Regions from separate parts of the Nocardiopsis sp. NPDC101807 genome, predicted to be linked through region 1. Evidence: riboswitches for the same ligand, from Rfam matches in the RefSeq annotation. Region 1 holds a riboswitch; the other holds the start of a gene.
What was found. Region 1 has a riboswitch for guanidine ahead of ACIRPH_RS00690 (multidrug efflux SMR transporter). Riboswitches for the same ligand answer to the same signal wherever they lie in the genome.
Positions count from the first base shown of each region.

Region 1 (4,317 bases):
TCCAGGAGCAGCAGACGGCTGGGGCGCAGCAGCGCCATGGCCAGGGACAGCCGCTGGCGCTGCCCGGTCGACAGCGACGACGGGGCGCGGTCGGCGCAGCCGCCCAGCTCGAACAGGTCCAGGGCCGCCCCCACCTCCAGCCGCCCCGGGCCGTGCACCCCGCGCATCAGCTCCAGGTGCTCCCGCACGGTCAGTCCGGGGTACCAGGTGGGCTCGTCGCCGACCAGGGCGACCTCGCGCCAGAAGCCCGGCTCGTCCACGGGCGGCCGGCCCAGCACGCTCACGCTGCCGGAGGCGCGCTGCAGCCCCGCGAGGCAGCGCAGCAGGGTGGTCTTGCCGACGCCGTTGGCGCCGAGCACCGCCACCACCTCCCCGGGCTCGACCGTGAGGTCGACCCCGCTCAGGACCGGGGCGCCGCCCAGTTCCACGTCCACACCACGGGCCACGATGATCGGTTCGCTCACCGGCCCAGCCTAGGGCTTTTTCGGCGGATTCCGCCCACTGCGCGGCAGAACGGGCGTCCGCCGGCCACGCCCCGGGGCGTGGCCCCGGGGGCCGCGGCTCGGGCGGGTCCCGGACGGGCCCCGCCCGTCCGGGACCGGCCGGTCAGCCCTGCGGGCCGGGGTCCTCGCCCATCGACACCACGACCTTGCCGCGCAGCCCGCCCTTCTCCACCCTCCGGTGGGCCTCACGCACCCTCTCCACCGGGAACACCTCGTCCACCACGGGCACGAGCCGACCCGACTCGACGTACCGGACGAGTTCGATCAGGTCCTCGCGTGAGGGGTTGTTGCTGAAGGGCAGGACCCTGCGGCGGCCCACGGCGGCGGACCAGAGGGTGTCGGCGGTCGACCGCAGGGGGCGCCGGGGGTCGATGGCCAGCGGGAGGTAGCGGCCCCCCGGGGCGCGCAGCCTCCGGTAGGCGCCCGGCTCGGAGCCCACCACGTCGAGGACGACGTCGAACCGGCCCAGGTCCGCTGGCCCGGTCTCACGGTGGTCGAACACCTCGTGGGCGCCCAGGTCCCGGACCCAGTCGAGGTTGCGCCGCCCGGCCAGACCGGTGACGTGCGCCCCCAGGGCCCGGCCGACCTGCACCGCCGTGCTGCCGACCCCGCCGGAGGCGCCGCGCACCAGCAGCCGCTCCCCCTCGCGCAGGCGCGCCTTCTCCACCAGCGCGGTCAGGACCGTGGTCCCCGAGGCCGGGAGCGCCGCCGCCCCGGCCGGGTCGAGGCCGGCCGGGGCCGCCACGACCCTCTCCTGCGGGACCGCGACGAAGTCGGCCGTGCTCCCGAACCCCATGTGCGGCAGGATTCCCAGCACCTCCTCCCCCACCCGTGCGGAGTCGACCCCGGGCCCCACGCCCGAGACCCTCCCCGAGAAGTCGACGCCGAGGCCGCGGGGCATGCGCGAGCCCATGACCCGGCGGAGGCTGCCCGCGCGGATCTCGGTCTCCCCTCCGCCCACGCTCGCGGCGTGGACCCGCACGAGCACCTCCCCCGGCCCCGGCTCGGGGACGGGCACCCGGTCGATCGTCAGGACCTCGGGCGGACCGAACCGCTCGTAGCGGACAGCGCGCATGGTGTTCACGGTGAAACCTCTCCTCGTTGACGGGAATGGCCGACAGCGCACCTTGGTTCCCCGCTACGAACGCCGGGGGGCGGTGCGCGGCCTGTGCCGACTCCCCGACCAACGCACCGGGGCCGCGCCGTGATGGCCCCGGGGACACAAGTGAGAGACGGGAACATGCGGACTTCTCGGATCGGCGCACCGGTGCCGGCCACGGACCCGGACCGCCCGGCGCCGCCGCCGATACGGCGCGACGCCGAGGACAACCGCCGGCGCATCCTGCGGGCCGCCCACGAGAGCTTCCGCGAGCGGGGCCTGGACCTGCCGATGGCGGTCGTCGCCCGGCGCTCCGGGGTGGGCACGGCCACGCTCTACCGGCGTTTTCCGACCAAGGACGCCCTGGTCATGGAGCTCTTCGCGGACTCGGCCGCGCAGTACGCGAAGGTGTTCGACGCGGCCCTGGCCCACGCCGACCCCTGGGGCGGCATGGAGTACGCGCTGCGGCGCTGCTGCATCCTCCAGGTGGAGGGCCGCGTGTGCTCGCCGGAGTTCACGGCCCGGTTCCCCTCCCACGCCGAACGGCACGCCCGCGAGGGCCGGGAGAAGCTGGCGGCGGTGCTGGACCGCGCCCGGGGGGCCGGGGCCGTGCGGGCCGGGATCACCACCGACGACGTGGAGATGCTGTTCGAGGCGGTCGGCGGTCTGGCCGCGTCCGACGAACCCCACCGCCGCGCGCAGCGGCTGGTCAGCCACCTCCTGGCCTCCTTCGCCGCCTGAGGCGCCCTGTGGGCCGCCGGTCCGCGCACGGTCGGCGCGGGGCGGCTGCCGGGGCCGGGGCCGGGCCGCGACGGCGGCGAAGAGGCCCCCGGCGCGACGTCCTGTCGCGCCGGGGGCCTCCGTGTCCTTCGGCCCGCGGGCTACTCGGGGGCCGGTGCGGTCTTCTCCGGCACCAGCTTCAGGCCGACGACCGCGGCGATGATCCCGGCGAGGAAGACGATCTTGAGCGCCGAGACGCTCTCGCCGCCGGTGAACATCGCGTAGAACACGGTCAGCGCGGCGCCGAGGCCGACCCAGACCGCGTAGGCGGTGCCGATGGGGATGTGCTTGGCCGCCCAGCCCAGGCCGGCCATGCTGATCGCCAGTGCCACGAGGAACACGACGGTCGGGCCGGGTTCGCTGAACCCCTCGGACATGCCCAGGGCGGTGGCCCACACGGCCTCGAACACCGCGCTGACGAGCAGGATGATCCACGGCATGTCAGCTCACCGCCTTGAGACCGATGATCGAACCGATGAGCAGCACCAGGAGCAGGGACTTGCCCCAAGTGGCGCGGTCCTTGCCGGTGAGGAACCCCCACAGGACGGTGAGGGTGGCGCCGATGCCCACCCAGACGGCGTAGGCGGTGCCGGTCGGCAGCGAGGTCATGGCCCAGGCCAGGCCCGCCATGCTCGCGACCAGGGCGACGGCGAACAGGAGTGTGGGGCGCCATCGGGAGAAACCCTTCGACGCGCCCAGGGCGGTGGCCCAGACGGCCTCCAGGACCCCGGAGACGACGAGAACGAACCATGCCATGGACAAGCCCCTTTCGAGGCCGTCTTGTCGTGGCGCGGGTACGGCTCCCTCGTCCGCTGACCCGAGGAGCGGGTCTCGACCCCAACGTACAACATCGTCCCAGGCCGGTGCCGTGAGGGTCGTCACGACACGTCCCCCCGCGAACCTGTGACGAGATCCCGTGCGACGGGACCGGTGCGGGGCCCGCCGCTTCGCCGTGCGCTCGGCTCCCGCCGACCTGGCCACCAGGTCGGGGGCGACTCGTGGCCCTTGGTGGCGATATGCCGCGCCCGTCTTCGCGTCTCAGCAGCTCACAGGGTTTTCAGGCCCGAGGGCGGGGGATCCCTGTGGCGTAGGCACCCCGCTCGACACGCTCAGAGGAAACCGATGCGCATCCTCTTCGCCGCCCTCGCCCTAACCGCCGCCGCCCTCAGCGCGTCGGCCGCCCCCGTAGCGGCCGCACCGCCACCGCCCCCCGGGGCCGAGTACATCACGGAGGAGATGTGCAGGAAGGGCGGAGGCGTCGTCAAGGAGAGCGAGGCCTCCCCCAGCGGCCTGATCTGCGAGGGAGGCCGTTTCGACGGCTTCTTCGTCCACTGACCGGACCCCCGCGCCCCCCTCGGGGCCCCGCGCTCCCCCGCGCGGGGCCCCACCCCTGTGCACCGGGACGTGCACCGGGCCGGGCACGTTGCCGGTCGGAGCACTAGAACGGCCATGTCCTCAGCAGGAGAAGCGGAAAGGGGGCCGCCAGTGCGAGAAGGGGAAAGAAGGCCGTACGCGACGATCCCTCGAAGCTGAGCCACAAGAACATCCGGTGCAGCAGGAAGCCGACGGCGAACCCCACCAGGGACACCGTCACGTTCAGGGCAGTGAATCCCTCGATGGAAACGAGGGAGAACGGCAGGGCGAAGTAGAAGAGACCGGCCACCGAGGCGGAGGTCGCCCTGGTCGCCCCGAATTTCCGCGAGCCACCTCTGGGCACCCTCCTCCTGACCTCGATCGCAAACGCGACAAGACTCGGGAGAGTCGTTATCAGGAGCAGCGCCCCATAGACCGCCGATAAAATGGCGAACGCCATCGCGGGGCGGATGTCGGAGGATATGCTCCAAGGAAAAAGGAGAAGCAGGCAGGCGTGAAGCCCACCCCCGCACAGGACCCTGCCCCCTGCTGCAACGACAATCATGCCTTCCCCCGCACCAG
Region 1 is NZ_JBIWMK010000001.1:149,512-153,828, forward strand. Features, by position in the region: gene ACIRPH_RS00670 (ATP-binding cassette domain-containing protein) at 1-464, opposite strand, end outside; gene ACIRPH_RS00675 (NAD(P)-dependent alcohol dehydrogenase) at 607-1,578, opposite strand; gene ACIRPH_RS00680 (TetR/AcrR family transcriptional regulator) at 1,744-2,343, shown strand; gene ACIRPH_RS00685 (DMT family transporter) at 2,484-2,822, opposite strand; gene ACIRPH_RS00690 (multidrug efflux SMR transporter) at 2,824-3,138, opposite strand; guanidine-III (ykkC-III) riboswitch at 3,151-3,217, opposite strand; gene ACIRPH_RS00695 (hypothetical protein) at 3,505-3,717, shown strand; gene ACIRPH_RS00700 (hypothetical protein) at 3,821-4,300, opposite strand.

Region 2 (4,317 bases), on a different contig from region 1:
CGCTCACGTGTCGGGGGTCACCTTTCCTGATTGTGCCAGGGTCGACCGGGTGCTCGCCCCGCGGGCGCGCCTCGGGCCCGCCACCCGGAGAGGGTGACGGGCCCGGGACGGGAGGACTCGGGGCGGTGGCCGGTCCGGGGACGAAAGGGTCCCGGCGGGGACCGGCCGGAGGCCGCCCGAGTCCGGTGGCCTGCGGGGCGCCGCGCGCCCTAGTGGTCGGAGGCCTTCTCCGCGCCCGCGCCGGACAGGGCGCGGACCTGGAGCTGGGCGAACTTCGCGAAGTCCTGCTCCTTGGAGGTCAGCGTGCCGACGACCGCGCACAGCAGGCCCAGCGGCACCGAGAACAGCGCCGGGTTGGGCATCGGGAACCAGGCGAAGTCCATGGTGGGGATCAGGGCGGTCTCGGAGCCGGACACGACCGGGGAGAAGAACACCAGGCCCACCGCGCTGACCAGGCCGCCGTAGATGCCGGCGATCGCACCGCGGGTGTTGAACCGCTTCCAGAACAGGCTGAGCAGGATCGTCGGCAGGTTGGCCGAGGCGGCGATGGCGAAGGCCAGGGCCACCAGGAAGGCCACGTTGAGCCCCTGGGCGAACACCGCCAGGACGACGGCGACGAGGCCGATGCCCGCGGCGGCCAGCCGCGCGACCCGGACCTCCTCGTTGTCGGTCGCCTTCCCCTTGCGCAGGACCGAGTTGTAGAAGTCGTGCGCGAGGGAGGAGGACGAGGCGATGACCAGGCCGGCGACCGTGGACAGGATCGTCGCGAACGCGACCGAGGCGATGAGCGCGAGCATGATCGCACCCACCAGCTCGCCGCCGAACCGCTCGCCGACGGCCTGGGCGAGCTGGGGCGCCGCGGCGTTGCCCGCCGCGTCCTGCGCGGTGATGGCCTCGTGGCCGACGATGGCCGCCGCGCCGAAGCCCAGGACCAGGGTGAACAGGTAGAAGGTGCCGATGAGGCCGATCGCCCAGTTCACGGACTTACGGGCCGTCATGGAGTCGGGCACCGTGTAGAAGCGGATGAGGATGTGCGGCAGGCCGGCCGTGCCCAGGACCAGGGCCATGCCCAGGCTGACCAGGTCGAGCTTGTTCCACATGGTCTGGATCGCGTCGCCCGGGACCTCGACGCCGTAGCGCAGGCCGGGCTCCAGGAACACCGCGCCCCGGCCGCTGGCCTCGGCCGCGTCGTTCATCAGGGAGCCGAAGTTGAACCCGTAGATCGACAGGGTCAGCAGGACCAGCAGGGCGGCGCCGGTCATCAGCATGATGGCCTTGATGATCTGGACCCAGGTGGTGCCCTTCATGCCGCCGAAGGACACGTAGATCGTCATCAGCATGCCGACCACGACGATGCCGACGATCTTCGCGGTCTCACCCGACATGCCGAGGTAGGTCTCGCCGGGCTGGATGCCCATGAGCAGGGAGATCAGCGCGCCCGCGCCGACCATCTGCGCGAGGAGGTAGAAGATCGACACGGTGACCGTGGAGACGGCGGCGGCGGTCCGCACCGGGCGCTGCTGCATCCGGTAGGACAGCACGTCGCCCATGGTGTAGCGGCCGGAGTTGCGCAGCAGCTCTGCGACCAGGAGCAGCGCCACCAGCCAGGCGACGAGGAAGCCGATGGAGTACAGGAAGCCGTCGTACCCGAACAGGGCGATCATGCCCGCGATGCCCAGGAAGGAGGCCGCGGACATGTAGTCGCCCGCGATCGCGAAGCCGTTCTGGACGGCGCTGAAGCCGCGGCCCCCCGAGTGGAAGTCGGTGGCGTTGTGGGTGCGGCGGCTGGCCCACACGGTGATGTAGAGCGTCGCCGCGATGATGACGCTGAAGAGGCCGATGGTGATCGCGCGGCTGCTGTCGCTGACCGCGGCGGTGTCGGCGAGGTACTGGACGCTGTCGAGGTTCACTTGCCGGTCCCCCCGTCACCGTTCTCCAGGGCCTCGCGCACGACGGCCGCGGCCGTGTCGAGCCGCTTGCGCGAGTAGGACGAGTAGAGGATGGCGATGCCGAAGGTCGTCACGAACTGGAGCACGCCGAAGACCAGTGCGAGGTTGACGTTCCCGAAGAGCTGGGTGCTCATGAGGTCGCGTGCGAACGCCGTCATGAACACGTACAGCAGGTACCAGGCCATGAACGCCAGGCTCATCGGGAAGATGAAGCTGTACAGGCTCTTCTTCAGAGTCTTGAACCGGGGGTCGCTGTGCATGGCGATGACGGCCGCCTCCGACAGCTGTTCCTCCGGGGATCCCTCCCCCGGCCCCGGGGGCGGGGTGGGCGGTTCTGGTGGGCGTTGTGTGGCCATGCTGGGTCGTACCTCCGGGGGATGGCGGGAACGGCCGCGCTGCCGGGAGCGCGCTTCCTTCGTGTGATCTGTATTACTCGGCACTGTAAGGAGTGGCACTCCCGCCAAGGAGGGGGCGCGCCCGCGTGCGCGCCGAACGCGGGGGCGGAGCGTCGAACGGTCGCCCACCGTGCGACGAACGGTCGCGGCACGGGACGAACGGTCGCCGGGCGGCCGGGAGCCGGTCCGCCCGGGGCGGCGCACCGGTCCGGTCCCCCACCGCGTGTGGTCCGGCCCCGCGCGGCGGGCGGTCCGTCCGGCGGGCGTCCGGGCCGGGAGCCCCCGGCCCCGCCCGGAGGGGGAGCGGCGGGCGTCCGGGCGCGGGGCCCCTCGGTCCCGTCCGGGGGCCGCGGCCCGGCCCCACGGGCGGTGGCGCACCTCTCCGGCGGCCCCGGAAGCCCGGTCCGCGTCCGCGGGTTGTAGGTTGCGAGGCATCACCGCCCGCGCGGCCCCGCCGCGCCGGCGCGATCCGTGAGACCCCGGACGAGGTGCGCCGTACCCGGTACGACAAGACGGCGCGTTCCTGCACGCACGTCATGGAGGTACGGGTCGATGGCCTGGGCTGTACTGGTGATCTCCGGTCTTCTGGAAACCGCGTGGGCTGCCGCGCTCCACGCCTCGCAGGGCTTCACGCGCCTGTGGCCGACGGTGGCCTTCGGCGCCGCCCTGACGCTGAGCATGGCCGGGCTGGCGTACGCGCTGCGGACCATCCCCCTGGGGACGGGCTACGCGGTCTGGGTGTCGATCGGCGTCGTCGGCACCGCGCTGGTCGGCATGTTCTTCCTGGGCGAGGGCTTCAGCCCGCTCAAGGGGCTCTGCCTGGTCCTCATCGTCGCCGGGGTGGTCGGGCTCAAGGTCCTGCACTGAGCCGGGCCGCCGGTCGGCGGGGGACCGGGACGGCGCGGACACGGGTCCGCCGCTCCGGCGCCCGGACCGCGCCGTGCGCCGGCCCGGACACGGGGTCCTGGCCGGCGGTACTCCCGGTGCTCATGGGACGGCCTGTCCGGTGCGGCGCGGGACGCCGCACCGGGCAGGCCGTGTCCGTCAGGACGGGGCGGCCGGGGGACGGCGCCGGGAGGCCCGACGCCTCTCGAGGTGCTCCGCGTGCTCCATGTACCGCTCGACCAGAGAGGCCGCCACCGGGTTGTGCCCGCGGACGCGCAGCAGCCAGTGCGGCGCGATCCTCTCGTGCAGCCACAGGAACCCGATGGTGAAGCCGAAGCTGAGCATCGCCTGGAGGGCGAGGAACGACAGCAGCGGCTCCCGGAGCACGGTGTCGTTCCCGAGCACCAGTGCCACGGCGTAGGAGTCGAACAGGCGGGCGAGGGGGAAGCCCGCCAGCCAGTACAGCGCGAGGGGGGCCACCGCGCCGACCGAGAACACGCCTCGGGCGAGCAGCACGCAGTACCCGGCGCCGAGCAGCGCGAGGGGCAGGCCGAGCGCCGCCCCCACCGTGGTGTTGAGGAGCGCGGGCAGCCCGGCCATCGCGCCGACGCCCGCGGCGAACAGCCCGGCGACGAGGCCGATCGCCGCTCCGGGCACCGCGACCTCGGCGTGGTGGAGGAGGGCGCCGGACGTTCTGGGGGAGACCTGGACGCCCATCAGTCCACCACGACCCCGAAGGCGAACAGCGAGTAGAAGAGCGCGCCGAGGTAGAACAGCGCGGCGAAGGCGATGACGGCGTTGGAGACGATGCCCGGCCGGATCGGCTTGGGCAGGGTGAGGTTGTTGACCAGCAGCAGCACCACGCAGTACGCGCCCATCGCGAACGCCGACAGGAACGCGAGCACGTCCAGGATCGCCGCGGGCCCGTCGGCGGGGCCGAAGAGCAGGACGAGGATGCCGAAGACGATGAGGCCCCACAGGAACATGGCGTACAGCTTCGAGACACCGATCTTCTTGGCGCCCGGCACGAAGTTGTAGGTCATGTCGGCCTGGCCGCGCGAGAAGGAGTCGAACAGGCCCAGCGTGGC
Region 2 is NZ_JBIWMK010000005.1:582,684-587,000, forward strand. Features, by position in the region: gene ACIRPH_RS18805 (cation acetate symporter) at 210-1,910, opposite strand; gene ACIRPH_RS18810 (DUF485 domain-containing protein) at 1,907-2,305, opposite strand; guanidine-III (ykkC-III) riboswitch at 2,803-2,866, shown strand; gene ACIRPH_RS18815 (DMT family transporter) at 2,897-3,211, shown strand; gene ACIRPH_RS18820 (hypothetical protein) at 3,389-3,946, opposite strand; gene ACIRPH_RS18825 (Nramp family divalent metal transporter) at 3,946-4,317, opposite strand, start outside.
Region 2: linked by a shared signal. The riboswitch ahead of ACIRPH_RS18815 (DMT family transporter) and the one ahead of ACIRPH_RS00690 (multidrug efflux SMR transporter) in region 1 are both predicted to bind guanidine.